Regions from separate parts of the Actinokineospora alba genome, predicted to be linked through region 2. Evidence: riboswitches for the same ligand, from Rfam matches in the RefSeq annotation. Region 2 holds a riboswitch; each other region holds the start of a gene.
What was found. A riboswitch is a leader RNA that binds a small molecule or an ion and turns the genes downstream of it on or off. The one in region 2 is predicted to bind cobalamin.

Region 1: another riboswitch for cobalamin. It lies ahead of C8E96_RS22575 (putative cobaltochelatase); the one in region 2 lies ahead of C8E96_RS20035 (ABC transporter substrate-binding protein).
Region 3: another riboswitch for cobalamin. It lies ahead of cobN (cobaltochelatase subunit CobN); the one in region 2 lies ahead of C8E96_RS20035 (ABC transporter substrate-binding protein).
Region 4: another riboswitch for cobalamin. It lies ahead of C8E96_RS20805 (ribonucleoside-diphosphate reductase subunit alpha); the one in region 2 lies ahead of C8E96_RS20035 (ABC transporter substrate-binding protein).

What each region holds. Positions count from the first base shown of each region.
Region 1 covers NZ_SNXU01000001.1:4,890,987-4,898,270, forward strand. Annotated here, with positions in the region: gene C8E96_RS22550 (histidine phosphatase family protein) at 61-615, opposite strand; gene C8E96_RS22555 (CbtB domain-containing protein) at 827-1,036, shown strand; gene C8E96_RS22560 (CbtA family protein) at 1,099-1,824, shown strand; gene C8E96_RS22565 (cobyrinate a,c-diamide synthase) at 1,952-3,307, opposite strand; gene cobO (cob(I)yrinic acid a,c-diamide adenosyltransferase) at 3,301-3,915, opposite strand; gene C8E96_RS22575 (putative cobaltochelatase) at 3,932-5,896, opposite strand; cobalamin riboswitch at 5,983-6,108, opposite strand; gene cbiE (precorrin-6y C5,15-methyltransferase (decarboxylating) subunit CbiE) at 6,209-7,284, shown strand, end outside.
Region 2 covers NZ_SNXU01000001.1:4,329,245-4,336,528, forward strand. Annotated here, with positions in the region: gene C8E96_RS20025 (ABC transporter ATP-binding protein) at 1-701, opposite strand, end outside; gene C8E96_RS20030 (FecCD family ABC transporter permease) at 698-1,723, opposite strand; gene C8E96_RS20035 (ABC transporter substrate-binding protein) at 1,720-2,649, opposite strand; cobalamin riboswitch at 2,736-2,859, opposite strand; gene gltB (glutamate synthase large subunit) at 3,043-7,284, shown strand, end outside.
Region 3 covers NZ_SNXU01000001.1:4,903,963-4,911,246, reverse strand. Annotated here, with positions in the region: gene cobN (cobaltochelatase subunit CobN) at 1-1,562, opposite strand, end outside; cobalamin riboswitch at 1,591-1,710, opposite strand; gene C8E96_RS22630 (hypothetical protein) at 1,726-2,781, shown strand; gene C8E96_RS22625 (precorrin-8X methylmutase) at 2,778-3,401, shown strand; gene cobJ (precorrin-3B C(17)-methyltransferase) at 3,398-4,906, shown strand; gene C8E96_RS22615 (SWIM zinc finger family protein) at 5,092-6,132, opposite strand; gene C8E96_RS22610 (DEAD/DEAH box helicase) at 6,222-7,284, opposite strand, start outside.
Region 4 covers NZ_SNXU01000001.1:4,503,829-4,511,112, forward strand. Annotated here, with positions in the region: gene C8E96_RS20805 (ribonucleoside-diphosphate reductase subunit alpha) at 1-1,975, opposite strand, end outside; cobalamin riboswitch at 2,097-2,321, opposite strand; gene C8E96_RS20810 (TetR/AcrR family transcriptional regulator) at 3,049-3,666, opposite strand; gene C8E96_RS20815 (class I SAM-dependent methyltransferase) at 3,677-4,453, opposite strand; gene C8E96_RS20820 (MAB_1171c family putative transporter) at 4,450-5,613, opposite strand; gene C8E96_RS20825 (hypothetical protein) at 5,615-6,118, opposite strand; gene C8E96_RS20830 (hypothetical protein) at 6,184-6,681, opposite strand; gene C8E96_RS20835 (response regulator) at 6,921-7,284, opposite strand, start outside.

The DNA of each region.
Region 1 (7,284 bases), 560 kb from region 2:
GGTGGCGCAGTCCCTTGATTCTGCTGAGCGTTTCGCGCCGTATTCGACAAACTTCGCGAATCATTCCGCCAATTCGCTCGCGGAAATCCAGCGCAAATTCCAGCGGTGCGGACCGCCGCGGAAAACGGTGCGTGACAATGGCGCGACGTCGATTCGCCAGAAGGCGGGCGGATCTGCGCCGAGGGCGGTCACGATCATCGCCTTGACCACCGCCGGGTGCGTGACGGCGACGATCCGGCGGCCCGGCTGAAGCTCGTCGAGCCAGTCCGCGACCCGGCTCAGCAGGTCCACAATGGACTCACCGCCGTGCGGCGCGGCCTTCGGGTCGGTGAGCCAGCGGGCGACCTCCTCGGGTTCGGCGCCCGCGACGTCGTCGAGCGTGCGGCCCCGCCAGCGCCCGTAGTCGCAGTCGCGCAGCCGGTCGTCGATCTCGGCGGTCACCCCGAGCGCCGCGGCGGTCTGCGCGCAGCGCGTCTCCGGCCCGCGTGAAGCGCTGTCCACCCGACCCGGACCGGCTACGTCGAGCGACCGCTCGACCGGTTCGTCGCGGGGAAACGCGGCCATTCGGGTGGCCGCGGTCGCGGCGTGGCTGACCACGGTCAACGTCGCGCTCATGAGATATCCCACCGTCCGAACGGCCGCGTTGACAGTGCCAGCCCGGCTCCAATACTTTTCAGAGTCGACCCTGATGGTAGAAGGAAGCCGGTGAGAATCCGGCACGGCCGCGCCACTGTGATCGGTCCCGGAGCACCCGGAGCCGAAGTCAGACCCTCCACCATCGTCCCGCTCCACTGACTGGGCCGCGTGAAGCCCCGAGGAGGATCTCATGACGCATGCCGTCGCGAACCCCACCCCGATCCCGCTGAGCATCCCGATTCGGCAGACCCTGCCGTACGCGATCTTCGTGGGTGTTCTGTCCCTGCTCGCCATGTACTTCGTCGGAGCCGAGCAGGGAGCGCTGGCGATCTTCGAGGGCACCTCTGTCCACGAACTCGTCCACGACGCGCGTCACCTGCTGGGCTTCCCGTGCCACTGACCGACTCCGTGAACTCTGAGACACGGCCGGAGAGTGCGTCGGCCGCGCTCACTGTCCGATCGGTGTTGATCTGGGGTCTGCTGGCCGGTTTGGTCGGCGGACTCCTGGCCTTCGGGTTCGCCGCCGCTTTCGGTGAACCCTCGGTCGACCGCGCCATCGCCATCGAGGAGGCGGGCGCGCCCGCGCACTCTGATGGGCACAGCCACGCCGAACCGGCCGCTGAGGAGGAAGAGGGCTTCACGCGGGCCTTCCAGTCCACGGTCGGCCTGGGCATCGGCGCGGTCGTGTTCGGACTTGGCCTGGGCGGGCTGTTCGGCTTGGCCTTCGCGTTCGCCTACGGCCGGATCGGCACCCGCACCCCGGGTTCCACCGCGCTGGCGGTGGCGGGCATCGGTTACGTCGCGGTGGTGCTCGTGCCATTCCTGACGTACCCGGCGAACCCGCCCGCCGTCGGCAGCGCCGACACCATCGGCGACCGCACCGCCCTGTTCTTCGCGATGATCGGCATCTCCGTGGTGCTGGTGATCGCCGGGACGGTGCTCGCCCGATCGCTGACCCCGAGGCTCGGCGGCTTCACCGCCACCGCGGTGTCCGTGCTCGGCTACGTGGTCGTGGTGACGGCGGTCGCGAAGCTGCTGCCGTCGTTCCAGGAGGTTCCCGCGGGCTTCCCCGGTGACCTGATCTGGGACTTCCGAGTCGCCTCCCTAGGCACCTCGGCCGTCCTCTGGGCCACCATCGGCATCACCTTCGCCACCCTCATGACCCGCTCCCTCCGCCGCACCACCTGACCGCGAGTCGCCCCTTCCAGCAAACGAGTCGCCCCTTCCAGCAGATGAGTTCGACATTCGAGTTGTCTCGATGTCGAACTCACTTGCCGGGAGGGGCGACTCGTTTGCCTGGCGGGGCGACTCGCGGTCAGGTGGCGGTGACGAAGGTGGTGATGGCGGTGGGGTCGCCGGCGGGGTGGGTGTGCAGGTAGGAGGCGTGGACGTTGCCCTGGATGAAGCCTTCGCGGCGGGTGACGCCCTCGTGGTCTCGCCAGGCCCAGGCCGGGGTGGTGCCGTGGACCGGGGTGGTGACCGTGCGGTGGAACTCGTGCCCGGTCACCCGCCTGCCCTCCGGCCGCAGCGGCGACGGCGCCATCGAGACAGCGTCGCGATAGCCCAGGGTCAGGCGAGGGTTCATGGCGGCGGTCGCGGGCAGGACACCGCACATGGGCTTGCCGTCCAATTCGGACACCAGGTAGAGCAGCCCGCCGCACTCGGCGTGGATCGGCGCGCCCGACTCCGCCAACGCGCGGACGTCCATTCGCAGCTTCTCGTTGGCCGACAGCGCTTCGGCGTGCTGTTCGGGGAAGCCACCGGGCAGTACCAGCCCGGCCGTGCCCGCGGGCAGGCACTCGTCGCGCAGCGGGTCGACCACAGCGATCTCCGCGCCGGCCGCCCGCAGCAGTTCCACGTGCTCGGCGTAGCCGAAGGTGAAGGCCGAACCACCGGCCACCGCGATCACCGGGCGGCCCGGCACGACCTCGACCTCCTCGGCCGGATCCCAGACCGGGCCCGGGAAGTCCGGGGCCGAACGGGCGAGCCGCACGACCGCGTCGAGGTCCACTGAGGCGTCGATCAGGTCGGCCATGGCCTCGACCGCGCGCATCGCGGCCGCGCCGTGCTCGACCGCCGGGATCAGGCCCAGGTGCCGAGACGGGACGTCCACCTCGACCGCGCGCCGCACCGATCCCAGCACCGGCAACCCGACGTCGGCGCACGCCTCGCGCAGCACCTGGTCGTGGCGGTCGGAGCCGACCTGGTTGAGCACCACGCCCGCCATCCGAACACCCGCGCGGTACGACCGGAAACCGTGCAGCAGCGCGGCCAGGCTCGTGCTCTGGCCGCGGGTGTCCACGACCAGCACCACAGGAGCGTCGATCAGTTCGGCCACATGCGCGGTCGACCCGAACCCGCCCGCTTCGACCTGGTGGCCGATGCGCCCGTCGAACAGACCCATCACACCCTCGACCACCGCGATGTCCGCGCCCAGCGCGCCATGGCGGAACATCGGCCCGACGCGGTGTTCGCCGACGAGCACGGGGTCGAGGTTGCGTCCCGGCCTGCCGCCCGCCAGCGTGTGGTAGCCGGGGTCGATGTAGTCGGGGCCGACCTTGAACGGCGCCACCGTGTGCCCACGCCTGCGCAGCGCGGCCATGAGGCCGGTGGCGATCGTGGTCTTGCCACTGCCCGAACCGGGCGCGGCGATGACCAGTCTGGCTACCACTCGATGCCCTTCTGGCCCTTCTGTCCCGCGTCCATCGGGTGCTTGACCTTGGTCATGTGCGTCACCAGGTCGGCGGCGTCCACAAGGGACTGCGGCGCGTCGCGGCCGGTGATCACCACGTGCTGGTGGCCCGGCCGGCTCGCCAGCGTCTCGACGACGTCGTCGACGTCGATCCAGCCCCACTTGAGCGGGTAGGTGAACTCGTCGAGCACGTAGAGCCCATGGGTCTCCTCGGCGAGCCTGCGCTTGATCTCCGCCCAGCCCTCACGCGCGGCCTCGGCGTGGTCATCCTCGCTGCCCGGCTTGCGCGACCATGACCAGCCCGAGCCCATCTTGTGCCACTCGACTGGACCGCCCTCGCCGGTCTCCTCGTGCACCTTGCCCAGCGCCAGGAACGCGGACTCCTCGCCGACACGCCACTTCGCGGACTTCACGAACTGGAACACGCCGATCGACCAACCCTGGTTCCAGCCGCGCAGCGCGAGGCCGAACGCGGCGGTCGACTTGCCCTTCATCTCGCCGGTGTGGACCACGACCAGCGGCCGGTTGCGGCGCTGCCGAGTGGTCCGGCCATCGTCGGGGACGACTTCGGGTTTGCCTTGTGGCATCGGTGTTTCTCTCCCTCTACGCGGCGCGGGCGGCGCGAACCACGCCCGCCACCGAGTCCGCCGACAGTTCTTCCAGACGAAGGCCGGTGCCGCCGAGCGCGGCGGTCAGCTTGCCCGCCAGGCCGAGCCGGACCGGGCCGCTCTCACAGTCCACGACGACGCTCGCCGTGCCCTCGGCGGCGATCATCGCCGCCGCTCGCATCGCGTCACCCACGGCGTCACGCGACACCGCGACGGTGGCCCGCCCATCGGTCACGACGACCAGGAGCGCACGCCTGCGCGGGTCACGAAGGCGTTCCACGGCAAGGGTTTTGCGGGCGCGGAGCAGTCCGTCGGCGAGTGGGGTGCGGCCGCCGGTGCGCAGGTCGCGCAGCCGGGCCACGGCCGCCTCCACAGACGACGTCGGGGGCAGCGCCAGCTCCGCGGACGACCCGCGGAAGGTGACCAGCCCGACCTTGTCGCGCCGCTGGTACGCGTCGCGCAGCAGCGACACCACGGCACCGGTCACCGCGGACATCCGCTTGCGGGCGGCCATGGAACCGGACGCGTCGACCAGGAACAGGACGAGGTTGCTCTCCCGCCCCTCGCGGACGGCTTTGCGCACGTCTCCGGCCCGCACGATCAGCCCGGCGCCCGTGCGCCCACGGTCGCGCTGGTACGGCGCGGCGGCGGTCAGGGTGCCGACAAGGTGGATGCCGGAGCCTTGTGAGGTCGAAGCCCGAAGCGCTCGCCCGGAGCCCGCTCGGGAGCGGGATCGGCGGCCCGGCGCGCCTTCGCCGACACCGGCGATCTCCAGCTGCCGGGCCCGGAACGCCGGGTCCGGGGTGGCCGGGGCCTGCCCGCCGGACGGCGTTGGTGGCGCTTCGGCGTTCTGCGGCCCTTGCGCGGGCCCGGTCGGTCCGTCACCGGGCTCGGGAGCACCACCCCCAGGACCATCGGGTCCGGGATCCGGGTCGGGCTCGCGGTCCGCTTCCTCGGCCGCGTCCTTCATCGCTTGATCCAGCTGGTCCTGCTCGATGCCGGGCTCGTCGAACGGGTCGCGCCTGCGTCGGTGCGGCAGCGCCAGCCGAGCGGCGACCTCCACATCGGACTCCTCGACCCGCTCCGCGCCCCGCCAGGCGGCGTGCGCGACGGCGGTGCGAGCCAGCACCAGGTCGGCGCGCATGCCGTCGACGTCGAACGCGGCGCAGACAGCGGCGATGCGGCGCAGCTCCGAGTCAGGCAGCGACACCTCGGGCAGCGCCTTGCGGGCCGCGACGATCCTGGTCGCCAGCTCGGCGTCCGCGTCGGACCAGCGCTCGGCGAACCCGGCCGGGTCGGCCTCGAACGCGAGCCTGCGGCGGATGACCTCGGTGCGCGTCGGCACGTCCCGGGAGGCACGCACCTCGACGGTGAGCCCGAACCGGTCGAGCAGCTGCGGGCGCAGCTCGCCTTCCTCCGGGTTCATGGTCCCGACCAGCAGGAACGACGCCGCGTGTGAGACCGACACGCCCTCGCGTTCGACGTGGGCGCGGCCCATGGCGGCGGCGTCGAGCAGCAGGTCGACCAGGTGGTCGTGCAGCAGGTTGACCTCGTCGACGTAGAGGACCCCGCGGTGGGCGGCGGCGAGCAGACCGGGCTGGTAGGCGCGGACGCCCTCGGTCAGCGCGCGCTCCAGGTCAAGGGAGCCGATCAGCCGGTCCTCGGTGGCGCCGACCGGCAGCTCGACGAGTCGGGCGGGCCGAGTGTCATCGTCGAAGTCGGTGTGGGGACCGTCGGGGCAGTGCGGGTCGGGCCGCTCGGGGTCGCAGCTGAACCGGCAGCCCGCGACGACCGACGCCTCCGGCAGCAGAGCCGCCAGCGCGCGCACGATCGTCGACTTCGCGGTGCCCTTCTCGCCCCGGACCAGCACGCCGCCGATCCCGGGGTGCACCGAGTTGAGCAGCAGGGAGAGGCGGAGATCGTCGTGGCCGACGACGGCGGAGAACGGGTAGCCGCTCATCGGCTCACGGGAAAGACAGAGATGGCTGGCAGCACGCCATGATCCTCACTCCGGGTCCGCGCCCGGGTCGGTCTTGGCAGGGGTGGAGTGTCCTGGCTCCCGGATCGCCGCGCCGCTCCGGCCTTCCCAGGGCGGGTGCCCCGGTGGCGCGCGGGGGAGTGGCGCTCCCCGGTGACAGTGGCGGGACCGCACCGGATTCGCACCGGTTTCCTCGCTCACCCTGCTTGGTCGGTCACATCGTCGCAGATGGGGATGCGCCGGCCAAGCCACGTGGCGTGGATCTCGACTACCCGTCGGTTAACGTCTTCGGTTGTGGTGACAGTGGTGGGCATCGGTGCGGACGGCTGGGCGGGATTGACCGACCCGGCCCGCGACGCGTTGGCCAGGGCCGACGTGGTCGTCGGCGGCGCGCGCCAGCTGGGACTGCTGCCCGACGAGGTCAAGGCGGAGCGGGTCGAGTGGCCGTCGCCGCTGCTGCCCGCGATCCCCGACTTCCTCGACACCCACCGCGGCCGTGAGATGTGCGTGCTGGCCAGCGGCGACCCGGTGTTCTACGGCATCGGGACCACCTTGAGCCGGTTCACCGAGGTCCGCGTCCTGCCGCACCCGTCGTCGGCGTCGCTGGCGTGCGCGCGGCTGGGTTGGGCGCTGGAGGACGTGGAGATCGTCAGCGCGGTGGCCCGCCCGGTCGCCCGGCTGCATGCGGTGATCCACCCTGGCGTCCGGGTGCTGGTGCTCAGCGAGAACGCCTCGACCCCGGCCGCCGTCGCCTCCCTGCTGACCGCGCGCGGGTTCGGCGACAGCGTCATGACCGTGCTGACCGACGTGGGCGGGCCGGGGGAGCGGGTCGACACCGGCATCGCCGACGGCTGGTCGGCCGAGGTGGGCGCGCTGAACCTCGTCGCCGTCGAGTGCGTGGCCAGTGCCGACGCCCGGCGGCTGCCGCGCAGCCCGGGCCTGCCGGACGACGTCTACGAGCACGACGGCCAGATCACCAAACGGGAGATCCGCGCGGTCACCATCGCGGCGCTGGGCCCGGAGCCCGGGCAGCTGCTGTGGGACATCGGCGGCGGGTCCGGCAGCATCGGCATCGAGTGGATGCGCAGCCACCCGTCTTGCCGGGCCATCGCGGTCGAGCCGGAAACGGACCGGGCAGCGCGGATCACCCGCAACGCGGCCAGGCTCGGTGTCCCCGCGCTGCGGGTCGTGTCCGGCTTCGCGCCGGACGCGCTGGCCGACCTGCCTGAGCCGGACGCGGTGTTCGTCGGCGGCGGGGTGACGGTCGAAGGCGTGATCGCGGCGGGCTGGGCGGCGCTGCGGCCGGGCGGGCGGCTGGTGGTCAACGCCGTGACGTTGGAGTCCGAGGCGCTCGTCACCCGGTGGCGGGC
Region 2 (7,284 bases):
TGCTGGGCGATCAGGTCCGCGCGCAAGACCTCGTGCGGTGTCCCCGCCGCGACCGGCGTGCCCGCGTCCAGCAGCAGGAGCCGGTCGGCGTACTGGGCGGCGAGGGTCAGGTCGTGCAGGGTGCTGACCACCGTGGTCCCGTCCTCCGCGCGCAGGCGGTCGACGAGTTCCAGCAGGGCCTGGGCGTGCCCGATGTCCAACCCGGTGGTCGGCTCGTCGAGCAGGAGCAGGCCCGCCTGCTGGGCCAGGACCCTGGCCAGCACCGCCCGCTGCCGCTCGCCGCCGGACAGGGTGCGCAGCCGCCGCCCGGCCAGCGAGGCCAGGTCGAGCCGGGCCAGCACCTGGGTGACCACGGCCAGGTCGCGCGGCCCCTCACGGGCCAGGGTCGCCAGATGCGGTGTCCGCCCCAGCAGGACGTAGTCGGTGACCGACAGGCCCTCCGGGATCAACGGCGTCTGCGGCGCGTACCCGATGGCGCGAGCCCGGTCGCGCGCGGCCATCGACGACGTGGTGAGCCCGTTCAGGGTGATCGCGCCCTGGCTGGGCACCAGCCCCGCGATGGACTTGAGCAGCGTCGACTTGCCCGCCCCGTTCGGTCCGATCACGGCCAGCCAGCTGCCCGCGGGCACCTCGACCGACACCCCCGACACCGCAGGCCGCCCGCCGTACCCGGCGGTGACGTCGCGAAGCTCCAGCGTCATCGCACGCGCTCCCGGTTCATCCGCAGCACCAGCAGGAAGAACGGCGCACCGGTGAACGCGGTGATCACCCCGATCGGCAGCTCGGCAGGCGCGACGATGGTCCGCGCCACCTGGTCGGCGACGATCAGGAACACCGCCCCGCCGACCAGTGACAGCGGCACCACCACCCGGTAGCTGGACCCGGCCAGCAGCCGCACGACATGCGGGACCACGATCCCCACGAACCCGATCAGCCCGCTCACCGCGACCGCCGCCGCGGTGGCCAGCGACGCCGCGAGCAGCACGATCACCCGCACCCGGCCGGGCCGGATGCCCAGGGAGGCCGCTTCCTCGTCCCCGACCGCGAGGACGTCGAGCAGCCGCCCGCACAGGCACAGCACGATGGCCGACACCGTGATGTAGGGCAGCGTCAGCAGCACCTCGTGCCATCCGCTGGTGTTCAGCCCGCCCAGCATCCACGTGTAGACCTGCTTGATCGTGTCCGTGTTGAGCTGCTGCGCGAACGTCTGGATCGAGGTCAGGAACGCCGCCACCGCGATCCCGGACAGCAACAGGATCGCCGTGCCGCCGCCCGCGGAGCGGCCCAGCACCCAGGTCAGCCCGACCCCGCCGAGCGCCCCCGCGAACGCCGCGAGCGGCAGCGGTCCGATGATCCAGCCCGCCGCCGACGGTGCCGTGACGACGACCAGCGTGGCCGCCATCCCCGCCCCCGCGGCCGCGCCCAGCAGATACGGATCGGCCAGCGGATTGCGGAAGACCCCCTGGTAGGCGGCGCCGGACACGGCCAGCGCCGCCCCCACCAGCCCGGCCAGCAGCACGCGCGGGAACCGGACCTGCCACACGATCGCCGCCTCCCGCTCGCTGAGCGGCGAGACACCCCCGGTGAGCTGGGCGACGATCTCGCGGATCACCCGCGTCCACCCCAGCCCGGCCGCGCCGAGCAGGGTGGACACGACGATCGAGGCCACCAGCACCAGCAGCGCCGTGGCCAGGACCGCCGGGGTGAGCCGCGCGCGGGTCACTTGAGCGCGTCGGCCACGGCGCGGACCAGGTCGACGATCCGCGGGCCCCAGCGCGACGCCAGGTCGTCGTCGAGCGCGACCACGCGGTTCTTCGTCACCGCGTCGATCGTGTTCCAGCCGGGCCGCAGCGCCACCGTCTCCGCGGTCTGGCCGCAGCACTTCGTGTCGCCGAGGAAGATCAGCGTGGGGTTGGCCTTGATCACGTACTCCGCCGACAGCTTCGGGTACCCGCTCGCGTCGGTGTCGGCCGCGTCGGCGATGTTGGTCATCCCGAAGAGGCCGTAGACCTTGCCGATGAACGTCTTGGACGTCACGGAGTACAGGTCGGTGTCGAGTTCGTGGTAGTAGCTGCGCGGCGTATCGGTCTTGGGCGTGTCGTGGACGATCTTCGCGATGTCCTCCTTGGTCCGCCGCGCCAGGTCCGCGCCCTGCGCCGCGTTGCCGGTGGCCTTTCCGACCAGTTCGAACTGCGCGTAGACGTCGTCGAGGTTCTTCGCCGCGGGCAGGATCAGCACGGGGATGCCCAGCTTGCCCAGGCCCGCGACCATGTCGCCCGCGTCGCCGGAGGCGATCACCAGGTTCGGCGTGTGGCCCGCGATGGCCTCGACGTTCGGCGTCAGGCCCGACAGCGTGGTCTTGGGCGCCTCGGGCGGGTAGTTCGACTGCTCGTCGACCGCGACGACCTGCTTGCCCGCGCCGATGGCGAACAGCGTCTCGGTGGCACTCGCCGAGAGCGACACGATCCGCTCGGGCTTGCGCTCCAGCGTCAGCGGCTTGCCGTCGGGCGCGGTCACCGTCACCGGGAAGGTGTCGGCGGCCGGGGCGGGCGCGGGCTCCGGGGCGCGGGTGGCGCAGCCTGCGATGGCGAGCGCGCCGACCAGGGCGAGTGCCAGACGTCGCGCGCGTCTGGGGGTCTGCGGGGTCATCTGAACCTCGAGTCGTGGGCCGGGCCGGGCACGGGCCGCCGCCGCTCGACGCGGTCGCGACGCCGCACCCCTGCGCCGGGGGCGGAAGGCGTCGGCGTGCGTCGGCAGGCGACCTGGCTCGGCTCCCGGAGGGGCCATCACAGTTGCGGGACAGCGCCGGATTCGCACCGGACTTCGCTTTCCGCGCACGCCGCCGAACGGCGTAACCGCCCGGCCCGCTGACGCTAGCAGCCGTTGGGCCGACCTACCCCGTGTGCCCAGGCTGACTCGTTTCAGGACTGTTAAACTCGGGTGACCCGCGGGCCGCTGCCGTCCCGCGCCAGAGTGGCTTCGTTCAGTCACCATCAACGAAGCTCCTGAGCGCGAATGAAGACAGTGGAAGGCCGGCGCAGCATGATCTTTTCCGCACTCCCGTCGCCTATGGGCCTCTATGACCCGGCAGCGGAGCGCGACGCCTGTGGCGTGGCGATGGTGGCCGACATCCACGGCCGCCGGTCCCACGCCATCGTCACCGACGCCCTCACCGCCCTGGCCAACCTCGAACACCGGGGCGCCGCGGGCGCGGAGCCGACGAGCGGTGACGGCGCGGGCATCCTCGTGCAACTGCCGGATGAGTTGCTGCGCGCCGAAGCGGGGTTCGAGCTGCCCGAGCCCGACGAACTCGGCAGGAACCGCTACGCCACGGGCCTGGCCTTCCTGCCCGCCGACGCCGACGACCGCGCGAAGGCCGTCGAGCTGGTCGAGCGCATCGCCGAGGAAGAGGGGCTGCGCGTGCTGGGCTGGCGCGACGTCCCGGTCGACCCGGTGGGTGCGGGCCTGGGGCCGACCGCGCTGTCGGTGATGCCCCACTTCGCCATGCCGTTCCTCGAGGCCGCCGAGTCCGATCTCGCCGGCATCGAGCTGGATCGCCACGTGTACTGCCTGCGCAAGCGGGTCGAGCACGCGGGCAGCGAGATCTACTTCCCGTCGCTGTCCTCACGCACCCTGGTCTATAAGGGAATGCTGACGACCGCGCAGGTCCCCGCGTTCTTCGCCGACCTGCGCGACGAGCGGCTCACCAGCGCCATCGCCCTGGTCCACAGCCGGTTCTCGACCAACACCTTCCCGTCGTGGCCGCTGGCGCACCCGTTCCGCTACGTCGCGCACAACGGTGAGATCAACACCGTCCGCGGCAACCGCAACCGCATGCGTGCCCGTGAGGCGCTGCTGGCGTCGGACCGCATCCCCGGCGACCTGACCAGGCTCTACCCGATCGTCGACCCCAACGGCTCGGACTCGGCGTCCTTCGACGAGGTGCTGGAGCTGCTGCACCTGGGCGGGCGCTCGCTGCCGCACGCGGTGCTGATGATGATCCCGGAGGCGTGGGAGAACCACGCCACCATGGATCCGAAGCGCCGTGCGTTCTACCGGTTCCACAACAGCCTGATGGAGCCGTGGGACGGCCCGGCCTGCGTCACGTTCACCGACGGCACGCTCGTGGGCGCGGTGCTCGACCGCAACGGCCTGCGGCCCGCGCGCTGGTGGCGCACCAAGGACGACCGGATCGTGCTGGCCAGCGAGACCGGCGTGCTCGACGTCCCGCCCAGCGAGGTCGTCGCCAAGGGACGGCTCAAGCCGGGCCGGATGTTCCTGGTCGACACCGAGGCGGGTCTGATCGTCGACGACGACCAGGTCAAGTCCGAGCTGGCCGACCAGCTCCCGTACGAGGAGTGGCTGCACGCGGGCCTGCTCAAGATCGCCGACCTGGCCGACCGCGAGCACGTCGTGCAGACGCACGAGTCGGTGCAGCGCCGTCAGGTCACCTTCGGCTACACCGAGGAGGAAGTGAAGATCCTCCTCACGCCCATGGCGATCACCGGCGCCGAGCCGATCGGCTCCATGGGCACCGACACCCCACCCGCCGCGCTGTCGCAGCGGTCGCGGCTGCTTTACGACTACTTCAAGCAGAACTTCGCCCAGGTGACCAACCCGCCGCTGGACGCGATCCGCGAGGAGATCGTCACCTCGGTGCGCCGCATCATGGGCCCGGAGCAGAACCTGCTGGAGCCCGGACCGGCCTCCTGCAGGCACATCCAGCTGCCGTACCCGGTCATCGACAACGACGAGCTGGCGAAGCTCATCCACGTCAACGACGACGGCGACCTCCCTGGCTACGCCAGCACTGTCCTGAGTGGACTGTACGAGGTGGACGGCGGCGGCGCGGCGCTCGCCTCGGCCATCGAACGCGTCCGCCGCGAGGCGTCGGCCGCGATCGAGGCGGGCGCGCGCATCCTGGTCCTGTCCGACCGCGACTCCGACCACCGGATGGCGCCGATCCCGTCGCTGCTGCTGGTCTCCGCGGTCCACCACCACCTCGTGCGCACCAAGGAGCGGCTGCGCGTCGCGCTGGTCGTGGAGAGCGGCGACGCCCGCGAGGTGCACCACATCGCGCTGCTGCTCGGCTATGGCGCGGCGGCGGTCAACCCGTACCTGGCGTTCGAGACGATCGAGGACCTGATCACCCACGGCGCCATCACCGGCGTCGAGCCGCGCACCGCGATCCGCCGGTACGTGCAGGCCCTCGTCAAGGGCGTCCTCAAGATCATGTCCAAGATGGGCATCTCGACCGTCGGCGCCTACACCGCCGCGCAGGTCTTCGAGTCGTTCGGCCTGGCCCAGGACGTGCTCGACGAGTATTTCACCGGCACCCTGTCCAAGCTCGGCGGCGTCGGCCTCGACGTGATCGCCCGCGAGTCCCAGAGCAGGCACCGCCGGGCGCACCCGGAGAACCCGACCGACCGGGTGTACCGGCGGCTGGAGGTGGGCGGGGAGTACGCCTACCGCCGCGAGGGCGAGCTGCACCTGTTCACCCCGGAGACGGTCTTCCTGTTGCAGCACGCGACGAAGACCGGCCGCGAGGACGTCTACCGCGAGTACTCCGCCGAGGTCGACCGCCTCAACCGCGAGGGCGGCGCGCTGCGCGGGATGTTCGCGATGAAGACCGAGGGCCGCACGCCGATCCCGATCGACGAGGTCGAGCCGGTCGAGTCGATCCTGCGCCGCTTCAACACCGGCGCCATGTCCTACGGGTCGATCTCCGCCGAGGCGCACGAGACGCTGGCCATCGCGATGAACAGCATCGGCGGCCGGTCCAACACCGGCGAGGGCGGCGAAGACCCGGACCGCCTGCACGACCCGCGCAGGCGCTCGGCGATCAAGCAGGTCGCGAGTGGACGGTTCGGCGTCACCAGCGAGTACCTCGTGCACGCCGACGACATCCAGATCAAGATGGCCCAAGGCGCGAAACCCGGCGAGGGCGGCCAGCTCCCGCCCAACAAGGTCTACCCGTGGATCGCGCGCACCCGGCACTCCACCGCGGGCGTCGGCCTGATCTCGCCGCCGCCGCACCACGACATCTACTCCATCGAAGACCTCGCCCAGCTGATCCACGACCTGAAGAACGCCAACGAGAACGCCCGCGTCCACGTGAAGCTGGTCAGCGAAGCAGGCGTCGGCACGGTCGCGGCCGGGGTCTCGAAGGCGCACGCCGACGTCGTGCTGATCTCGGGACACGACGGCGGCACCGGCGCCTCGCCGCTCAACTCGCTCAAGCACGCGGGCACACCGTGGGAGATCGGCCTCGCCGAGACCCAGCAGACGCTGATGCTCAACGGCCTGCGCGACCGGATCACCGTGCAGGTCGACGGCGCGCTCAAGAACGGCCGGGACGTGATCGTGGCCGCGCTGCTGGGCGCCGAGGAGTTCGGCTTCGCCACCGCGCCGCTGGTCGTGGCGGGCTGCGTGATGATGCGGGTCTGCCACCTCGACACCTGCCCGGTCGGCGTCGCCACGCAGAACCCCGTGCTGCGCAAGCGCTACACAGGCCAGGCCGAGCACGTCGTCAACTACTTCCGGTTCGTCGCCCAGGAAGTCCGCGAACACCTTGCCGCGTTGGGCTTCCGCACGATCGACGACGCAGTCGGCCACGCCGAACTGCTCGACGTCGACAAGGCCGTGTCGCACTGGAAGACCGAGGGCATGAACCTCGCCCCGGTCTTCGAGGTGGCGCCGGTCAGCGGCGCCCGCAGGCGGGTGCGGGCCCAGGACCACGGCCTGGCCGAGGCGCTGGACCGGACGATGATGCGGCTGGCCGAACCCGCCCTGGAGGACGCCCTCCCGGTGCGCCTGGAACTGCCGGTGCGCAACGTGAACCGCACGGTCGGAACCCTGCTCGGCGCGGAGGTCACCCGCCGCTACGGCGACACCCTGCCCGAGGACACCGTCCACGTGACACTGACCGGGTCGGCAGGCCAGTCGCTGGGCGCCTTCCTGCCCAAGGGAATCACCCTGGACCTGGTCGGTGACGCCAACGACTACGTCGGCAAGGGGCTGTCCGGTGGCCGGATCATCGTCCGCCCGCACCCGGAGGCGCCGTTCGCCGCCGAGCGCCAGGTGATCGCGGGCAACGTCATCGCCTACGGCGCCACGAGCGGTGAGGTCTTCCTGCGCGGATGCGTGGGCGAGCGGTTCGGGGTGCGCAACTCCGGCGCCGTGATCGTCGCCGAAGGTGTGGGCGACCACGCCTTCGAATACATGACCGGCGGACGTGCGGTGGTGCTCGGCAAGACCGGGCGCAACCTCGCCGCGGGAATGTCC
Region 3 (7,284 bases), 570 kb from region 2:
GGCAGCCATTCCAGGTTGCCGTGCTTGCCGAGGTGGATCATCGCGTGGGCGCCGAAGCTGCCCGCGACCCAGCGGTACGCGGCCAGGTAGTGGTGGCTCGGCGGCAGGTCCGGGTCGTGGTAGATCGCGACCGGGTTCTCGCCGAAGCCGCGCGGCGGCTGCACGATCAGCACGACGTTGTTCGCCTGCAGCGCCGCGAGGACGATCTCCCCCTCGGGGTCGTTCGAGTGGTCGACGAACAGCGTGCCCGGTGCCGGGCCCCAGTGCTCCTCCATCGACGCGCGCAGGTCCTCGGGCAGCGTCTCGTACCAGGTGCCGTACTCGGCGGCGGAGATGCGGACCGGGTTGCCGGAGAGCTGCTTCTCGGTGAGCCAGTTCGGGTCCTGGCCGCCCGCCTCGATGAGCGCGTGGATCAGCGCGTCGCCGTCGCCCGCCGAGACACCGGGCAGGTCGCCGACGTCGTAGCCGGCGTCCTTCATGGCGTTGAGCAGGGCGATCGCGCTGGCCGGGGTGTCGAGGCCGACGGCGTTGCCGATGCGGGCGTGCTTGGTCGGGTACGCCGACAGCATCAGCGCGATCTTGCGCTCGGCCGCCGGGACGTGGCGCAGGGTCGCGTGCTTGACCGCGATACCCGCCACGCGGGCGGCGCGCTCGGGGTCAGCGACGTAGACCGACAGGCCGTCCTTGTCCTGCTCCTTGAAGGAGAACGGGACGGTGATGATCCGGCCGTCGAACTCGGGCACCGCGACCTGGGTCGCGGTGTCGAGCGGGGACAGGCCGTCGTCGCTCTCCTCCCAGGTGGACCGGCTCGACGTCAGGCACAGGCCCTGCAGGATCGGGATGTCGAGCGCGGCCAGCGCGCCGACGTCCCAGGCGCCGTCGTCGCCGCCCGCACCGGCGTCGGCGGGGCGGGTGCCGCCCGCGGCGAGCACGGTGACCACGAGGGCGTCGACCGTCCCCAGCACTTCGAGAAGCTCTTCGGAGGCGGTGCGCAGCGAGGCGCAGTACACCGGGACGGCCTGGCCGCCCGCGTCCTCGACGGCGCACGAGAGGGCCTCGACGAACGCGGTGTTCCCGGCGATGTGGTGGGCGCGGTAGTAGAGGATGCCGATCTTCGGCCCCTCGGTTCGGCGCGGCTCACGTTCCAGCGGACCCCAGGTGGCCAGCTCGACCGGCTTGGCGAAGCCGTTGCCGGTGAGCAGCAGGGTATCGGACAGGAAATGGAAGAGTTCGCGAAGGTTGTCGCCGCCGCCGTGCGCGAGGTAGCTGTGCGCCTCCGCGACCACGCCGACGGGCGCGGTCGAGCACTCCATCAGCTCCGCGTCCGGTGCCGCCTCGCCGCCGAGGACGACGACCGGGCGGGTTCCGGCGAGCAGGGCGTCGAGGCCTTCCTCCCAGGCCCGGCGGCCGCCGAGGAGGCGGACGATGACCACGTCGACGCCGTCGAGCAGGGCGGGCAGGTCGTCCACGCCGAGGCGGGCGGGGTTGCCGAGCCGGTAGTCGGCGCCGCTGGCACGCGCCGAGAGCAGGTCGGTGTCGGAGGTCGACAAGAGCAGGATCATGAGGCCCTTCCTGGGGTCCGCGCCCCGGGTCGTGGTCGCGATGACGGGAGTTCCTGGCTTTCCGGGGAAGCGATTCCCCGGTGACAGTGGCGGGACCGCGCCGGATTCACACCGGCTTCCTCCACTTGCCATCGCAGTGTCGGGCTCACCCTATATTCGGGCGGTGCCTATCTCCCACCGCCGCTCGGGTGCCGACGCCTGCCCGGGTGCGCTCGACGTCCACCGGGCCGCCGACGGCGGCCTGGCGCGGGTGCGGATTCCGGGCGGCAGGCTGACGTTCGCGCAGCTCAGGGCCGTCGCGGAAGCGTCCGCTGACCTGGGCGACGGGGTGTTGGAGCTGACCTCCCGGGCGAACCTTCAGGTGCGTGGGCTGGCCGAGGGCGCCGAGGTCGAGCTAGGTGCGCGACTGGCCGAAGCGGGCCTGCTGCCGTCGCTGACGCACGAGAAAGTGCGCAACATCATGTCTTCGCCGCTGGGCGATCCCGGCTTGGCCGCCGAACTGGACGCCGAGCTGTGTGCGACGCCGGAGTTGGCGGCGCTGCCCGGCCGGTTCCTGTTCGTCTTCGACGACGGCCGCGGCGACGTGGCGTGGCTGGGCGCGGACGTCGCCGCCCTGCCGGTGGGCGCGTCGGTCGCGATCCTGCTCGGCGGCGCGGACCACGGTGTCCGGGTGCCGCGGACGGACGTGGTGTCGACGATGCTGGCTTGCGCCGCCGCGTTCCTGGAACTGCGCGATGAGCAGTGGCGGATCGCCGAACTGGACGCGAGCATGATCGCCGCCCGGTTCCCGACGACCGCCGAACGGGTCGAGCCTGGCGTGCCCGGCGCCGTCGGCCCGGTGGGTCCGGTGGAGTTCGTCGACGGAACCGCCGGCTTCGGGGTCGCGGTCCCGTTGGGCAGGCTGACCTCCGAGCAGGCTCTGGCGCTGGGCCGTGACGTCGTGGTGACTCCGTGGCGCGGTCTGGTGGTCGCGGGACCGGAACCCGTCGTGCCCGGCTTGATCACCGACCCGGCTTCGCCGTGGGTCGGGGTCACCGCGTGCACCGGGCAACCCGGCTGCGCCAAATCCCTGGCCGACGTCCGCGCGGACGCACGGCCCCTTGACCGACCCGCGCACTGGTCCGGCTGCGCACGGCGCTGCGGACGACCCGCGGGCGAGGTGATCGACGTGGTGGCCACCGAGAGCGGCTACCAGGTGTCTGGAAGGCAGGAACCTTGATCGACTACATCCGGGACGGCGCGGAGATCTACCGCCGCTCGTTCGCCACGATCCGGGCCGAGGCGGATCTCGCCGGGCTGCCCGAGGACGTGGCCCGCGTCGCGGTCCGCATGATCCACGCCTGCGGCATGGTCGACTTGGTGAGCGACATCGCCTACTCCCCCGACGTCGTCCGCGCGGCCCGTAAAGCCCTGCTCGACGGCGCCCCGGTCCTGTGCGACGCGCACATGGTCGCCTCCGGTGTCACGCGCAAGCGGTTGCCCGCGGACAACGAGATCATCTGCACCCTGTCGGACCCGACCGTCCCCGACCTGGCGTCCACTTTGGACAACACGCGCAGCGCGGCGGCGATGGAACTGTGGCGCGACAAGCTCGAGGGCTCGGTGGTGGCGATCGGCAACGCCCCGACCGCGCTGTTCCGCCTGCTGGAGATGATCGACGAGGGCGCGGGCAAGCCGGCAGCCGTGCTCGGCCTGCCGGTGGGCTTCATCGGGGCGGCGGAATCGAAGGAAGCTTTGGCGGCGCACGGAAGCGTGCCGTACCTGGTGGTTCGCGGGCGGCGGGGCGGCAGCGCCATGGCCGTGGCCGCGATCAACGCGATCGCGAGTGAGCAAGAATGACGGGCACCCTATACGGCGTCGGCCTCGGCCCCGGCGACCCGGAATTGATGACGGTCAAGGCCGCGCGCCTGATCGGCGAAGCCGACGTGATCGCCTACCACAGCGCCCGCCACGGCAAGTCCATCGCGCGTGGCGTGGCCGCGCAGTACCTGCGGGAAGGGCAGATCGAGGAACAGCTCGTCTATCCGCTCACCGTCGAGACCACGGACCATCCGGGTGGCTACGCCGGCGCCATGGCCGAGTTCTACGAACAGAGCGCCGCCCGACTGGCGGTCCACCTGGACGCGGGCCGGAATGTCGTGGTGCTGGCGGAGGGCGACCCGCTGTTCTACGGCTCGTACATGCACATGCACAAGCGCCTGTGCGACCGCTACAAGACCGAGGTAGTCCCCGGCGTCACGTCGGTAAGCGCGGCGGCGGCGGTGCTGGGTCGGCCGCTGGTCGAGGGCGAAGAAGTCCTGACCGTACTGCCCGGAACCCTGCCCGAGGAGGATCTAGCCCGACACCTCGCGGCCACGGACTCGGCAGCGGTGATGAAGCTGGGCCGCACCTTCGGCAAGGTCCGCGCCGCTTTCGAGGCGGCAGGCAAACTCGACCGCGCACTGTATGTGGAGCGGGCGACCTGGGACCAGGGCCGCAGCATGCCCCTGTCCGAAGTGGACCCGACAACGGTGCCGTACTTCTCGCTGGCGCTGCTCCCCAGCCCGATCAACGACGGGGTTGCCGGCCAGGCAGCCGCACCTGTGACGTCGGAGTCGGTCGGCGAGGTCGTCGTCGTGGGCACCGGCCCCGCCGGACGCCCGTGGCTCACCCCCGAGGCCCAAGACGCCTTGGCAACGGCTGACGACCTGGTCGGCTACGTCACCTACCTCGACCGTGTCCCACCCAACCCCCGCCAACGCAGGCACGCCTCCGACAACCAGGTCGAGGCGGAGCGCGCCGCGTTCGCCCTGGACCTGGCCAAGCGCGGCAGGCGCGTGGCGGTCGTCTCCTCGGGCGACCCAGGCGTGTTCGCCATGGCAGCGGCGGTCCTGGAGGTGGCAAGCGATCCACAGTGGACCGATGTGCCGGTGCGCATCCTCCCCGGCCTCACCGCCGCACAGGCGGTCGCCAGCCGGGTAGGCGCACCATTGGGACACGACTTCTGCACCATCTCCCTTTCTGACCGCCTCAAGCCCTGGGAAGTCATCACCAAACGCCTCGACGCGGTGGCGGCGGCAGACCTGGTGATCGCCATTTACAACCCGGCATCAAAATCCCGCACCTGGCAACTCGGCGAAGCAAGGGATCTACTACTCAAGCACCGCAAGCCCGACACCCCAGTAGTGATCGGCAGGGACGTGGGCGGCCCAGAGGAAACAATCCGCATTGTCCGACTGGAAGACCTGGACCCCACCACGGTGGACATGCGCTGCCTCCTCCTGATCGGCTCATCACAAACACGAGTGGTCACCCGAGGCAACGGGACCCAGGCCGTCTTCACCCCGCGCACCTACCCCGGCTAGCCGAAACGCAAGGGGCCAACGCAACGGCCTGTTTGGGTGGAGTGGTTTCTTTGGGGGAGAAGAAAGGCCCCTAAACTTGCCGTGGTCGTGGGGCCGAAGGCTCCCCACCCGCTCTTCCACGACAGGGGCCTTTCTTCGTAGGGGCCCCAAAGAAACCACTCCACCCAAACAGGCACCCCACCAAATCAGGCCAGCACGGCGATCAAGGCAGCAGCGACATCAGCCTGCGGCGGAGCCACAGGCCACCACTCGCCACCCTGATCCCGATACGGATACCACCGCTCATCCCGCCCCAGCCGAAGCTGCACCTCCCCCACAGTCCAGTGGTTGCGGGACGCAATAACGGAACCTTCCGCGACAGCGGCCAAAGCATCATCCGCCCGAGCACGGGAAGCCGCAGGCGGCTGCCAGGAAGTCTCCAACACCCGCAACCCCTGCTCCCCACCATTGCGCCAAGCAGCGACCGCCCTATCAAGCCCCTCAACAGACCGCAGCCGAGCTTCCGCGGCCGGATAGGTTGCCGCGTAGCGGATCGCGTCCGGTCTGCGCGCGAGGTCGGGGACGTCGCCGGTCAGCATCTCGCGGGCGCGGGTGGCCGCGTCCGTGGCGAGTAGTTCCAGGGCTTCCGGATCAACGCCCTCGGCAGGCGGAACCGACAACACGGTCGGCTTGCCGTCGGGAATCGGTGGCGGTTCCGGCAACGCCTGCTGCCTGCGGGCGAAGACGTCCACCGCCAGTTCCGTTGCGGGAGGGGCGGAGCGACCATGCAGGTCGCCCAGGAGTTCCGCTTCATCCTTGCCGCGCAACAGGAGCAGCACAAACGGATCTGCGTCCAACAGCCAAGACACCTGATACGCCAAGGCTGCCGCATGACGGCACGGCATCTCCCAGCCGGGACACGAACACTCCGGATCAAGGTCACCGATATCCGGCAGCAACCGCACCCCCGCATCGCCGGCAGCGTCCACCAGTTCGGCAGGCATGTCCCGATCAAGCAGAGCAGCGATATGCCCAGCCTTCACCGCGATCTGATCAAGAAAGCGCCGCCATTCCGCATCAGACAACGGTTCCAGCCGCATCACGGTCTGATACGACGTGTCGTCCTCATAGTCGCGCACAGTCGCCGCCAGCCGACCAGGGCTCACCGTGATCGACCCGACGTACCCCGTGTACGCGTACTTGCGCCCCTGCCGCAGCTGCTGCTCGTCGAGCGCCGAGTCCTCCATGGCCTTGATCCACGCCCGCCCCCACCAGGTGCGCGCGAAGTGGCCCGGACGCCGCTTGGCGGGCGGGAAGGCGGGAAAGCCGCGGGCTATCACTGGCCACCCCGCAGTTCCACCAGCGCCGCCAGGTCCACATCGGACAGCTCGGTCAGCGCGGACTCGCCGGAGGCGAGGATCGAGTCGGCCAGGTCTCGCTTGGTGCCGAGCATTTCGGCGATGCGGTCCTCCAGTGTTCCCTCGGCGATGAGCCGGTGCACCTGCACCGGCCGGGTCTGCCCGATCCGGTATGCCCGGTCCGTCGCCTGGTCCTCGACCGCCGGGTTCCACCAGCGGTCGTAGTGCACGACGTGGTCGGCGCGGGTCAGGTTGAGTCCGGTGCCCGCCGCCTTCAGCGACAGCAGGAACACCGGGAACCTGCCCTCGGTGAACTCGGCGACCAGTTGTTCACGGCGCGGGATCGGGGTGCCGCCGTGCAGCAGCGCGGCGCCGATGCCGCGTTCGCGCAGGTGCCGCTCGATCAGCCGGGCCATGGTCACGTACTGGGTGAAGACCAGGACCGAGCCGTCCTCGGCGAGGATGGTGTCGAACAGTTCGTCGAGCAGCTCGAGCTTGCCGGACCGGCCGGTCAACTTCGCCGACGGTTCCTTGAGGTACTGCGCGGGATGGTTGCAGACCTGCTTGAGCCCGGTGATCAGCTTCATCACCAGCCCGCGCCGGGCCATCCCGTCGGCTTGCCGGATGCTCTCCATCGTCTCGCGCACCACGGCGGTGTAGAGCGCGGCCTGTTCGTGGCTGAGCGACACCGGTTGGTCGGTCTCAGTCTTGGGCGGCAACTCGGGTGCGATGCCCGGGTCGGACTTGCGCCGCCGCAACAGGAACGGCCGCACCAGGCGGGACAGCCGCCGCGCGAGTTCCTCGTCGCGGTCGGCTTCGATCGGCTTGGCCCAGCGGGCGCGGAACGCGCCGAGGGTGCCGAGCAGCCCGGGTGTGGTCCAGTCGAGGACCGCCCACAGCTCGGACAGGTTGTTCTCCACGGGCGTGCCGGTCAACGCGACCCGCGCGTTGGCGGGGATCGTCCGCAATGCCTTGGCCGTGCTGGACGACGGGTTCTTCACGTGCTGGGCTTCGTCGGCGACCAGCAGGCCCCAGCGGTGC
Region 4 (7,284 bases), 170 kb from region 2:
GTGTCCACAGGCCGTGCTTCTTCAACTCCGCCACCAGGTACGAGTTCACCTGGAGGAACTCACCCGAGAGCGTCTCGCGCTTGAACAGGTTCGACACCTGCGGCTCGACGCACTCGAAGCAGCCCGCGATGGACGCGATCGTCGCCGTCGGCGCCACCGCGATCAGCAGCGAGTTGCGCAGGCCGTGCTCGGCGATCCGCTCCCGCACCGCCGCCCACCGCTCGGTCTGCGTCGGCGTCACTCCCCACAGGTCCGGCTGCAGGTCCCCGCGGGCCGCGCGGGTCTGCTGGTAGGCCGGGTGCGCGCCCGCGCTCGCCGCCTGCGCCGCCGAGGTCTCCAGCGCGGTCAGGTAGATCTCCTCGGCGATCCGGGTCGACAGCTCCTTCGCCTCCGCGCTGTCGAACGGCAGGCGCAGCGCGAAGAACACGTCCTGCAGGCCCATCACCCCGAGCCCGACCGGGCGCCAGCGCGGGTTGCTCCGGCCGGCCTGCTCGGTGGGGTAGTAGTTGATGTCGATCACCCGGTCGAGGAACGTGACGGCCGTGCGGACGGTCTCGCGCAGCCGCTCCCAGTCCATGCCCCCGGCGTGGTCGAGGTGCGCGCCGAGGTTGACCGAGCCGAGGTTGCACACCGCGGTCTCGTCGTCGCTGGTCACCTCCAGGATCTCGGTGCAGAGATTGGACAGGTGCACGACGTTGCCGGGCTCGGCGGTCTGGTTGCAGGTGCGGTTCGCGGTGTCCTTGAACGTCATCCACCCGTTGCCGGTCTGGGCGAGCGTGCGCATCATGCGGCCGTAGAGGTCCCGCGCCTTGACTGTGCGCACAGCCCGTCCGGCCTCCTCGGCGGCGCGGTAGGCGCGGTCGAACGCCTCGCCCCACAGGTCAGGCAGCTCGGGGATCTCGGCGGGGTCGAACAGCGACCAGTCGGCGTCGGCCTCGACCCGGCGCATGAACTCATCGGGGATCCAGTTGGCGATGTTCAGGTTGTGCGTCCGCCGCGCGTCCTCACCCGTGTTGTCGCGCAGTTCGAGGAATTCCTCGATGTCGGGGTGCCAGGTCTCCAGGTACACGCAGGCCGCGCCCTTGCGCCTGCCGCCCTGGTTGACCGCCGCCACCGACGCGTCCAGTGTCCGCAGCCACGGCACGATCCCGTTGGAGTGCCCGTTGGTGCCCCGGATCAGCGCGCCGCGCGAACGCACCCGCGACCACTGCACACCGATGCCGCCCGCGAACTTCGAGAGCCGCGCGATCTGGGAATACCGCTCGTAGATGGACTCCAGCTCGTCGCGCGGCGAGTCGAGCAGGTAGCACGACGACATCTGGGTGTGCCGGGTGCCGGAGTTGAACAGGGTCGGTGAACTGGGCAGGTAGGCCAGCGACGACATCAGCCGGTAGAACGCGATGGCCTCACTCGGCGTGTGCGACAGTCCACACGCGACTCGGAGCAGCCAGTGCTGCGGCCGCTCGACGACGGCCCGGTTGTCGGGGTGGCGCAGCAGGTAGCGGTCGTAGACCGTGCGCAGGCCGAAGTACTCGAACCGCAGGTCGGCGTCGTGGTCGACGGCGTCGTCGAGCTTGCGGGCGTGCGTGGCCACGAACGCCGCCGTGCCGTCGCCGATGAGGCCGTGGGCGTGGCCGAGCGCGACGCTCTGGCTGAACGAGTGCACGCCCTGCCCGCGGGTCTCCTTGTCGAGGTAGCCGGCGAGCAGGCGGGCGGCGAGCTTGGAGTACTGCGGCTCCTCGGACACCAGCTCGGCGGCGGTCTGGATGGACAGCCGGTCGAGTTCCTCGGTGCTCGCGCCGTCGTAGAGCCCGCTGATCGTCTTCGTGGCCACCCGGCGCGGGTCGACCTCGGCCAGGCCGTCGGCGCAGCGGGCGACGGCACGGATGATCTTGGCTGGGTCGACCGGCTCGGTGTCGCCGCTGCGCTTGCGGACGCGCATCGTTTGGGCGGCGGTCTGGGTGGTGGCTGTCACGGGCTCTCTCCTCGCGAGCTCGGGCTGACGTCCTGCCCCCGGAGCGCACGCGGAACCGACGGCGCCCACCGGCGCCGCGCAGCCCACGGCCCTCCCTCGGGACCAGGAACTCCCGCCCGCGACGCGGACGGGTGAGCGGGCAGGTCTTCGGACTCACGGGCAGGCCGACCGGCGCCGTCGCGCCTGTCGGCAGGTCTACTGGCCGTCGCTTCCCGGACTTCGTCCAGTGCTTGTTGACGGCGGTCGTTCCCGTTCACCGCTGCGGGGCAGTCCCGGACTCACACCGGGTTCCCTCTTGCGACGGCCGCCCTGGTTGGACGGCCGAACCAGCTCTCGGCACACAATACATGGGTGATCACCGGGCTCGTGCACCTACATGTTGTGTCGGAGTGTCGCGGCTGCCCGGGGATACGTACGTGCGAGTTAGGTACCGAAATACGTAACTTCACCAATTCACTGTCCGGGTGGGACAGTCGATGCTGGGACCTATGAACACCACTATCTCCGCTGGGTTGGCCGCGACGCTCGACGTGGAGGACCGCGCTGAGGGGCGCGGCACGTTGTCGCCGCACGACCGGATCACTTGTGGGCTGCACCGGCGGTGGGTTCACGAGTGTGTGGCGTCGCCGCAGCATGTCATCGCGGTGACTGGTCACCGCTGGTGTTGCGGGCGGGCGGTTTCGGTCGCGGTGGATGAGCTCGCTGGGACTGTGGCGCTGTTGTGTGGGACTTGTGGGGTGCCGGATTCTTTCGCGAATCGGCAGGTTGTTCGGGCTTGTCGGGGGAGTTTGCGGGCTTCTCGGCGTGCTGTGTTTCGGACTCGTTCGGTGGCTTGATGCGTTTCGGGCGTCTTTGGCGTGCTGGTGCCTATTTGGGTGGTTCGCCTTGATTTGGGGACCCCCAGAAATGGGCCTGCGCGGGCAAAGAGGGTGGGGAGGTGAAACCCACCCGCGCCGGAAGTTTAGGCCCATTTCACCCCAAATCAAGGCGAACCACCCAAATAGGCCGTTGGGTTCGGCCCCTTGCGTTCATTGGGTTCTGGGGCAGGGCTGACCTGCTCAAGTGGTGCAGGTTTAGTTGAGTGCCGTTCGGATTGCGGTGGTGAAGCGCTCCGGGCGGTAGCGTTCGGGATCTGTCAGGACTAGTCGGGCGGCCATCTCGAATAGGGTTACGACGGTGTGGGCGACGATCTCTGGGTCGAGGTCGGCCTTATGTTTCGGAAGTAGTTCGCTTGCCAGTTTCTCGGTGCGCTTGAGGACTCTTCCCCTGGCCTCTTCGCGAACGGCGTGGAATTGGGCCGGCATATCTGCCATGGGCATCACGATGCAGGTCCATCGGTCCGGGGCCTCGCGGACCGCTTTCAGGAATTCCGCCAGGATGTGGGCGAGTTGGTCGCCCGGGTCCGTTTTCGCCGGGTCGGGGTGGATCGCCGCCAGTTGGGCCAAGCCCTGTTCCTGTTCGCGGCGCAGGAGGGTGTCCAGTAGTTCCGCGCGGTTGCCGAAGACGCCGTAGACGACTGGTTTGGTGACCCCGGCCTGCTCCGCCACCGCGTCCATCGTGACGGCCGTGTGTCCTGCCGTCACCACCAGATGCAGGGCGGCGTCGAGGAGTTCGGAGCGGCGTTGTTCGACGGGGACGCGAGCCGCGTAGACGCGGCGCTTGCGCTTGGTCGGGGCTTCGCCTGGGGTCACCAGGCCAATGTTACGCGTTGGTAGTAATGGCGCGGCCCCAGGCGGCGAGGGTGAACTGGGGGATGTCGATGAACGTCGGGTCCGTGAGCAGCGTGTGGAACTCGTCCAGGTCGGCCTGGGTGACCTTGCCGCTCGCCAGCAGGCCGGGGGCGGCCTGGTCGATCAGCGGGCGCCAGCGGTCGCGCTCCAGGTTGCCCATGCAGGCGAGCCTGCCGGTGAAGTCGATCGACTCCAGGCCCGCACCCGCCAGCAGCGACGGCAGTCCGCGCGCCCAGGTGAGGTCGGCTCCATGACCCGCCATGACCTCGCGGTAGGCGTCCATGATCCGGGTCATCACCGGGAACGGGGACGTTTCCCCGGGCAGTTGGTAGGGGTCGGTGACGACCAGCCAGCCGCCGGGCTTGAGCCACGATGCCGCCCGCCGGACGACGTCGTCGCGTTCGGGCAGGTGGCACAGGGTGAATCGGGCGTGCACCAGGTCGAAGCGGCCGGGGGAGAAGTCCGCGTCGGTGATGTCCGCCTTGACCACCTCGTAGCGGTCCGGGGCGAGGTAGCGGGTGTCGATGTCGACCGCGACGACCCGGCCCTCGGGGCAGCGCTCCGCCAGCCAGTCGGCGATGGATCCCGCGCCCGCCCCCAGTTCGAGGCAGTCCCAGTCCTTGTCGACGCCCAGACTGTCGAGGATGCCGGTCGTGAATCCGTCCACAGAGGACTGGATGGAGCCGAGTCTGCCGCGTTCGCCGGGGGAGTCCTTGCTCAGCACACTGTCGCGGTAGCCGCCGCTCACGCGGATTCCTCCGCCGCCGACTTGGCCCCGGCGAACTCCAGCGCACCGGGCGAGCGCCAGGCCTGCGACAGCAGTTCGAGGAAGGCCAGCTCACCGGTCCACTGGTCGTCGCTGCTCTGCCGCTGTGACGCGGTGGCGTCGGCGTCCGGTCGGGGCTCGACGCCCCGCGCCTTGGCCTGCTGGGCCGCCGCCAGCCAGCGCGCGGTGGCCCGTGCCTCGATGGTGTCGGGGTTCGGGTCGGCGGCGAGCGCGTGGGCCTTCGCCGCGTCGACGGTGTCCTGGTCGACGTAGTCGCGCAGGATCAGCAGGGCGTCGCGGATCTCGATGACCCGGCGGTAGAGCCGCATGTCGATGGAGGCGAAGCGGGCCTTCGGGTCGGGCATCCGCACGTGCGGGACGGCTTCGACCAGGTCCTGCCACAGCGGTTCGAGCGCGCGCAGGACCCGCAGGTCGCGTGCGAGGCGCCAGACGTGGGCGACGACCGGCACGGTCACGCCGGCCACCATCAGCCAGGCGGTGATGCCGATGTTCAGCGAGAACGAGGAGCCCAGCCACGGGTTGTGCGTCAGCAGGTAGCCCAGGACCACGAACGACCAGAAGATCGTCGACGAGGCGAAACCCGCCGCGAGGAGCAGCAGGCCCGCGCGCAGGGCGCGGGTGCTCGCCTGGCGGGCGTAGCGGGCGCACAGCACGGCACAGGGCAGCACGGCGACGACGTGCGCGACGCACAGCAGCCACCAGAACGGGCTGTACCAGGGGACCGCGATGGAGGTGACGCAGCCCGCGGCGGGCACCGGGCCGGTGTTGAGCCAGATCAGCGCGACGCACACGGCCGCCGCCGACCCGTAGACGAGCAGGGGCCTGCGGCGCGAGATCGCCGCCAGCACGAAGTCGAGGATGAACGCGGAGCTGATGACGCCCCAGATGTTCATCGCGATGCCACAGCTTGTTCCGAGCACGTAGGTCTCGTTGAGCACCTTGGTGATCGGGTCGAGGTACACCGTGATCGAACCGGCGAGACCGGCGATGGCGATCAGCAGCCGCCGCTGCGGCCGGGAGCGCATGGCCCCGGCGAAACGCAGCGCGAGCGCGATCCACAGCGCGATGGCGCCGTACATGACCAGGGCGGTGCCGAACTGCTTGAGCAGGGCCGGTGTCATCTCAGCGGCTCCACAGGCCGAGCGCGGCCTCGAGTTCGCTCAGTGCCCCGGTGGACCCACCGGGTGCCTGTGCCTGCGCGGTGATCCGGATCAAGCTCGCCACCAGTTCCGCCTCCTGCTCCTCGTCGGTGCTGTAACTGGTGCGGGCCAGCAGGCGGCGCACCAGCGCGGGCGACAGGTCAGGGAGAAACCGCCCGAGGTCGGCGACGATATCGTCTGCCTTGCTCCGATGGTCACACAGCATGTGTCCGATTTCGTGCAGCACGATGTGGTCGCGGTGGTACGGGCTGGTCTTGGCCTCGACGAAGATCACATCCCGGTCGGCCAAGTGCAGCCACGCGCCGCAGGCGTTGACCGTGAGGCCCGCGGGCAGGGTGCCGATGTCGATGGGGCGCTGCCGCTGCTCGGCGAGCATCTCCACGAGCGCGGAGACGGAGAACGGCCTGGGCAGCGCGAGGCCGTCCACCAGGGTGCGGCACTTCTTGTAGCCGCGTCGTGTGATCATGTCGTCGCCGACACCTCCGCTCGGGCACCTCCGAAACCGCGGCCATGGTCCGGGAGTGCAGAGCATCACTCGTCCCGCTCGGACCGGGTCTCGCCCGAGTCCGTCGTGGGCTCCAGCCGCTCGATCCGCCGCGCTTCGGTGACCATGGCCAGCAGCGCGTCCAGCGTATCGTCAGACAATCCCTCGGCTCGCAGCGCGATCGAGCGAACCTTCTGGTTGCGCAGCGCGAGCGCCAGGTCGAGCTGCGCGTCGACCCGGGAGGCGACCACGTCGTCGAGGAAGTACTCGGCGGGGACGCCGAAGAACTCGGCCAGCGTGACCAGCGTGTCCTGGGTCAGGTTGCGCTTGCGGCCGCTGGCCAGCTCCCACAGGTAGGTCGCCGACATGGCCTTGCCGGTCTGCTCCCGGATCTGGCCCGCCAGCTTGGCGTAGCCGGGCCGGGACTCCTTTTCGGGGTACAGCCGCGACAGCAGGTGGTTGATCTTCTCGGCGAGAACACCCTCGGCAACCTCGCTTTTGCGCTGCTGGGAGTCCATCGCGCTGTCCTCACCCTCGACCTTCACGTCCGCTGCAGCGGACGCTTTCGTTCAGAGCCTAGTGTGGATCACCCTGGTGTGGTTGACAAACGGAGGCACTCCTAGCCTATGCTCACCACAGGGCATCCGCTAAAGCGGACGGTTGGTGAGAGGACCAGGGGGCTTCTCAGCACGGGGAACCGCTCACCGGGTGTCCAGGCCGAAGAAATTCGGCCACTAACGTCAGGGCGGGGCAGGCCCGCGCGGTGCTGAGGGCACGCGCGGGCCTAAGTCCCGTTCGCCTCCCGCGGTGTCTCGAAGCGGTAGCCCATGCCCGGCTCGGTGAGCAGGTAGCGCGGGTCGCTCGGCCGCGGTTCGAGCTTGCGGCGCAACTGGGCCATGTAGACGCGCAGATAGTGCTTCTCGTCGCCGTAGTTCGGGCCCCACACCTCGCGCAGCAGCTGCTTCTGGGCGATCAGCTTGCCCTTGTTGCGCACCAGGATCTCCAGCATCCCCCATTCGGTCGGGGTCAGGTGTACCTCCACGCCGTCGCGGTGGACCTTCTTCGCGGCGATGTCGATGGTGAACGCCTCGGTCTCCACCACCGGGTCGTCGTCGGCGGGCGCGGTCGCGGCCCGGCGGACGGCGGCG